2 linked regions of the Azoarcus sp. CIB genome follow. The protein of the gene in region 1 interacts with the protein of each later gene in a pairwise test. Links are inferred from orthologs where the notes say so. Each region holds a gene or a part of one and is shown on either strand. Other genes may lie near its edges.

Evidence for each region. Proteins that work in one complex are often made in the same cells at the same time.
Region 2: the proteins of hfq (region 1) and rho interact in binary tests that used the Escherichia coli proteins (3 or more experiments, as listed by UniProt). The link is inferred for Azoarcus sp. CIB from one-to-one orthologs.

The regions. Positions count from the first base shown.
Region 1 is NZ_CP011072.1:809,724-812,708, forward strand. The notes cover bases 114-2,985. They hold hfq (RNA chaperone Hfq), read left to right. Parts: upstream 114-1,362; coding sequence 1,363-1,608; downstream 1,609-2,985. Other genes in these bases: der (ribosome biogenesis GTPase Der), read left to right, coding at 114-1,264; hflX (ribosome rescue GTPase HflX), read left to right, coding at 1,644-2,804; hflK (FtsH protease activity modulator HflK), read left to right, coding at 2,819-2,985. In the rest of the region: more of der, read left to right, coding at 1-113. UniProt on the Escherichia coli protein: RNA chaperone that binds small regulatory RNA (sRNAs) and mRNAs to facilitate mRNA translational regulation in response to envelope stress, environmental stress and changes in metabolite concentrations.
Region 2 is NZ_CP011072.1:3,423,733-3,427,047, forward strand. What follows is about bases 1-2,878. They hold rho (transcription termination factor Rho), read left to right. Parts: upstream 1-748; coding sequence 749-2,008; downstream 2,009-2,878. Other genes in these bases: fdxA (ferredoxin FdxA), read right to left, coding at 1-10; trxA (thioredoxin TrxA), read left to right, coding at 285-611; AzCIB_RS15170 (3-hydroxybutyryl-CoA dehydrogenase), read right to left, coding at 2,101-2,878. Also shown: more of AzCIB_RS15170, read right to left, coding at 2,879-2,952. UniProt on the Escherichia coli protein: Facilitates transcription termination by a mechanism that involves Rho binding to the nascent RNA, activation of Rho's RNA-dependent ATPase activity, and release of the mRNA from the DNA template.

The DNA.
Region 1 (2,985 bases):
CACGCGCACGCGCGACGCCCTCGTCGCCGACCAGCCCGGCCTCACGCGCGACCGCCACTACGGCATCGGTCGCGTCGGCGACCGCGACTATCTGGTCGTCGATACCGCCGGCTTCGACCCGGTCGCCAAGACCGGCATCATGCACGAGATGGCCCGCCAGGCCGAACAGGCGATCGCCGAAGCCGACGTGCTGCTCTTCCTCGTCGACGGCCGCGCCGGCCTGACCCCGCACGACGAGCAGATTGCCACGCGCCTGCGGCGGGCCGGGCGCCCCGTGCATCTGGTCGTGAACAAGGCCGAAGGCATGGAGCGCAGCATCGTCGCTGCCGACTTCCATGCGCTCGGTCTCGGTGCGCCGCTACCCGTGTCGGCCGCCCACGGCGACGGCATCAAGCAAGTCATCGATCTGGTGCTCGCCGACTTCCCGCTCGACGAGGAGCCGGGCGAGGCCGAGGACCACGGGCCGCGCATCGCGATCGTCGGTCGCCCGAACGTCGGCAAGTCCACGCTCGTGAACAGCCTGATCGGCGAGGAGCGCGTCATCGCCTTCGACATGCCGGGCACCACGCGCGACGCCATCGCAATCCCGTTCGAGCGCGACGGCCGCAATTACACGCTGATCGACACCGCCGGCCTGCGCCGCCGCGGCAAGATCTTCGAGGCCATCGAGAAGTTCTCCGTCATCAAGACGCTGCAGGCGATCGAACAATGCAACGTCGTCGTGCTGGTGCTCGACGCGTCGCAGGATATCTCCGACCAGGACGCCCATATCGCCGGCTTCATCCTCGATTCGGGCCGTGCCCTGGTCGTCGCGGTGAACAAGTGGGACAGCATCGACGACTACCGCCGCGAACTGATCAAGCGCGATATCGCACACAAGCTGGGTTTCCTGTCCTTCGCGCGCTTCCACTACATCTCAGCGCTCAAGGGCGCGGGCGTGGCCGCGGTCATGAAGTCGGTCGATTCCGCCTATGCGGCCGCGATGGTGAACCTGTCGACCCCCCGCCTGACCCGGACCCTGCAGGCTGCGCTCACGAAGCAGGCGCCTCCGCGGCACGGCATTTCCCGTCCGAAGATGCGCTACGCGCACCAGGGCGGCAACAACCCGCCGATCGTCGTCATCCATGGCGCCGCGCTCGACCACGTCCCCGTGTCCTACGTGCGCTTTCTGGAACGTACGTTCATGGAGGCGTTCAAATTGCAGGGCACGCCGTTGCGGATACAATTCCGCACCTCGCACAATCCGTATATCGGAAAAGACTAGTTTCCAACTCCACACCGGGATTGATTGTTCGTGCAAATGTGGCAGTGCAACATGAAATCCTTTACATTCACAATAATACGCAGCCTCGAGGTTTGAAAATGAGCAACAAAGGGCAACTTCTACAAGACCCGTTCCTGAACACCCTTCGCAGGGAGCATGTCCCCGTGGCGATCTACCTGGTCAACGGCATCAAGCTGCAGGGCCAGATCGAATCCTTCGACCAGTACGTCGTGCTGCTGAAGAACACCGTCACTCAGATGGTGTACAAGCATGCGATCTCGACCGTCGTGCCCGCGCGTCCGGTCAACATCCAGCAACAGGACGCGGGTGACGGCAATAGCTGATTCCCGCCGGCGCCCCATGGACGCCAAGTTGCTCCATGTTTGAGCGCCCCGACGCCGGTGAGCGCGCGGTACTCGTCCAGCTCGACCTGAACCAGGGCGCGCTGGACGAGCGCCTTTCCGAACTCAAGCTGCTCGCGCTCAGTGCCGGCGCCAGCGTCGAGGCCGTCGTCGGCGGCCGGCGGGCGCGGCCCGATCCCGCGCTCTTCGCCGGGCGCGGCAAGGTCGACGAAATCGCCGAGACGCTGCGCGCCCACGAAGCCGATTTCGTCATCTTCAACCACGCGCTGTCGCCCGCGCAGCAGCGCAACCTCGAACGCACGCTGCAGTGTCGCGTCGTCGACCGCACGGCCCTGATCCTCGATATCTTCGCGCAGCGCGCGAGAAGCCACGAGGGCAAGCTGCAGGTCGAACTCGCGCAGCTCGACCATCTCTCGACGCGCCTCGTGCGCGGCTGGACCCACCTGGAGCGCCAAAAGGGCGGTATCGGCCTGCGCGGACCGGGCGAGACCCAGCTCGAGACCGACCGCCGCCTGCTCGGCAAGCGCGTCAAGGTGCTCAAGGAGCGCCTCGCCCAGATCGAGAAGCAGCGCCGTGTGCGTCGGCGCGGGCGCGAAGGGCGCAACGTGCTGTCGGTGTCGCTTGTCGGGTACACCAACGCAGGCAAGTCGACGCTGTTCAACGCGCTGACGAAGGCCGGCGCGTATGCTGCCGACCAGCTCTTCGCGACGCTGGACACGACCTCTCGTCGGCTCTACGTGGGCGAGGGTGGCAACGTCGTGCTATCCGACACCGTGGGCTTCATCCGCGACCTGCCGCACGCACTCGTCGCGGCTTTTCACGCGACGCTCGAGGAAACCGCGAACGCGGACCTGCTGCTGCACGTCGTAGACTCGGCGAGCGAGGACCGCGAGGCACAGATCGAGGCCGTGAACGGGGTTCTCGCCGAGATCGGTGCGGGCGCCGTGCCGCAGTTCATGGTCATGAACAAGGTCGACCTGACCCGCGCCGAGCCCGGGGTTCAGCGGGACGAGTATGGTAAGATCGTGCGCGTTTTTCTGAGTGCCAGGACTGGCGAAGGGCTTGGGCTGCTGCGCGAAGCCCTTGCCGAGGCAGCGCGTAGCGCAGTCACGGACGCGCCGGGCGATCCCGACGGGATTGCGCCGGATTTCACCGATAAAGACCCAATTCAAACGTGATTACAGGCGTTCTAATGTCTCTCAACGATCCACGCTGGGGTAACAACCAGGGGAATGGCGACGACAAGCGCGGCGACGACAGGAAGGGGGGCAATCAGGGGCCGCCCGACCTCGAGGACCTGTGGCGTGATTTCAACCAGCGGCTGTCGGGCATGCTCGGCGGCAAGCGCGGGCCGCGTGG
Region 2 (3,315 bases), 2.6 Mb from region 1 along the record:
CGTAGGCCATCGTCGTTAACTCCAGTTGGTCAAGTCGGCACGTACCGCCCGCGCGCGTCGGCTTCTTCGACAATATAGCCGAGACCCTCGCCGTTTTGACACAAGGACGGGCAAACCCCGATCGCACAGGCAGCGAAAAAGGGCGAAACGCTTGACGTGCGTGGCAGCTTGGCATAACTTTTCGGGACACTCCGAAGTGGCAGCCCTCTCCTGCCATTGTCCGCCAGGGCCGTACCGGCCCGACTCCCAATCCGAATGACAGCAAGACCTTGATGCGAGGAATCATGAGCGAGCATATCCATTACGTCACCGACGGCAACTTCGAGGCCGAGGTGCTTCAGGCACAAACCCCGGTGCTGGTCGATTACTGGGCCGAATGGTGCGGTCCGTGCAAGATGATCGCCCCGATCCTCGACGACATTGCCAAAGAATATGCAGGCAAGCTCAAGGTCGCCAAACTCAATATCGACGAGAACCAGGAAACGCCGGCAAAATTCGGCATCCGGGGCATCCCGACGCTGATGCTCTTCAAGGGCGGCAATGTCGAAGCGACCAAGGTTGGAGCTCTTTCGAAGTCACAACTGACGGCTTTCATTGACAGCAATCTCTGACCGGGGCTAAAGTCCCGGGCTGCTTGCGCGGCGCCACCGCTCCCGAAGCCGGCCTTCCGGCGCCGCAGCAAGACCTTTCCGCAGCACCCTCCCCTCCATTGGTTTCATCCACCTGCGCCCCGTCGCGCCCTCTCGCCATGCAATTATCGGAGCTCAAGTCTCTCCACGTCAGCCAGCTGCTGGAAATGGCCATCGAAAACGAAATCGATGGCGCCAACCGCTTGCGCAAGCAGGAACTGGTCTTCGCCCTGCTCAAGAACCGCGCAAAAAAAGGCGAGCCGATCTATGGTGATGGCGCACTCGAAGTCCTGCCCGATGGATTCGGTTTCCTGCGCTCACCCGACATCTCGTACCTGGCGGGGACTGACGACATCTACGTGTCACCGTCACAGATCCGCCGCTTCAACCTGCACACGGGTGACACCATCGAGGGCGAGATCCGTACCCCGAAGGATGGCGAGCGCTATTTCGCCTTGGTGAAACTCGACAAGATCAACGGCCAGGCCCCCGAAGCCTGCAAACACAAGATCCTGTTCGAGAACCTCACCCCTCTGCACCCGAACGAGTGCCTCAAGCTCGAGCGTGACATCCGTGGCGAGGAGAACATCACCAGCCGCATCATCGACATGATCGCGCCGATCGGCAAGGGGCAGCGCGGTCTGCTGGTAGCGCCGCCGAAAAGCGGCAAGACCGTGATGCTGCAGCACATTGCCCACGCCATCGCGGCCAACCACCCGGACGTCGCCCTCATTGTCCTTCTGATCGACGAGCGTCCTGAAGAAGTCACCGAAATGCAGCGCTCGGTCAAGGGCGAAGTGGTGGCATCCACCTTCGACGAACCCGCTTCGCGCCATGTGCAGGTCGCCGAGATGGTCATTGAAAAGGCCAAGCGGCTCACCGAACACAAGAAGGATGTCGTAATCCTGCTCGATTCGCTCACGCGCCTCGCGCGGGCCTACAACACCGTGGTGCCGGCCTCCGGCAAGGTGCTGACCGGCGGTGTCGACGCCAACGCCCTGCAGAAGCCCAAGCGCTTCTTCGGCGCAGCGCGGAATATCGAGGAAGGTGGCTCACTGACCATCATCGCGACAGCACTGATCGACACCGGAAGCCGGATGGACGAGGTGATCTATGAGGAATTCAAGGGCACCGGCAACATGGAATTGCATCTCGATCGCCGCATGGCCGAGAAGCGCGTGTATCCGGCCATCAACGTCAACCGCTCCGGGACCCGCCGCGAGGAGCTGCTCATGAAGGCGGACGTGCTGCAGAAAGTTTGGGTATTGCGCAAGCTGCTGTACGGCATGGATGACATCGATGCGATGGAATTCCTGATGGACAAGGTCAAGGCGACCAAAAGCAACGCGGAGTTCTTCGACGCGATGCGCCGCGGCTGATCCGGACGGCCAGCATGAAAAAAAACGCCACCTTATCGGTGGCGTTTTTGTTTTCCCGACCGCGGCGCAAGGCCACGAGGGGCGCAACGCGTTTACTTGTAGTCGTAGAAGCCCTTGCCGGACTTGCGGCCGAGATAGCCGGCCTCGACCATCTCGACGAGCAGCGGCGCAGGGCGGTACTTCGAGTCTTTGAATCCTTCGAACAGGACCTGCATCACCGCCAGCTCCACGTCGAGCCCGATCATGTCGGCCAGGGCCAGCGGCCCGATCGGGTGATTGCATCCGAGCTTCATCGCCTCGTCGATCTCCGCAGCCGTGGCAAGACCTTCACCCAGCACAAAGATCGCCTCGTTGATCATCGGGCACAGCAGGCGATTGACGACGAACCCCGGGCTGTTGCGCACTTTGACGGGGGTCTTGCCGATCGCCTTCGCTACCGTCTCGACAGCCGCATAGGTCGTGTCGGACGTCTGCAGGCCGCGAATCAGTTCGACCAGCGCCATCATGGGCACCGGATTGAAGAAATGCATGCCGATGACCTTGTCGGCGCGCTTGGTCGAGGCAGCGAGCTTGGTGATGGGGATCGACGAGGTATTCGACGCCAGCACCGCATCGGCTTTCACCGCCGCATCGAGCTGCGCAAAGATCTTCAGCTTCAGCTCGAGATTTTCGGTCGCAGCCTCGATCACCAGATCGCAATCCGCAAGCGCCCCGACGTCGCTGGCCGTCGCGATACGCGCAAGGGCTTCCGCTTTCTGCACCTCGGTCATCTTCTCCTTCTTGATCAGACGATCGAGGCTCGCGGCCAGCGTGGCCAGACCGCGTTGCACGGCTGCCTCGGCGACATCCATCATCACCACCTCGAACCCGGCTACCGCAAATGCCTGCGTGATGCCATTACCCATCGTGCCGGCGCCTACGACGCCGATCTTCTTTAGACTCATCGATCCCGCTCCCTTGGTAAGTAACACTCCGGTCCATCGCGGCCGGCACCATACTGATGCGTATGGGACTATAGCGTAATGTCGGGGTGCGGGCCAGCAGGGTCTGTCCGCGGCCGCGCCCCGGCTACGCAAGGATGCACCCCTTGCGACGGTCCGGCTTCGGAAAATGGATGGAGGGACAAAAAAAATGGGAGCCCGTAGGCTCCCATTTCATTTGTTGGCGGAGTGGACGGGGCTCGAACCCGCGACCCCCGGCGTGACAGGCCGGTATTCTAACCAACTGAACTACCACTCCGCGCTGACCAGTTGCCGACTTTACTTGCCGACTGCAATTCGTCTGCTCGACGCCTTGCTTGATCTGGC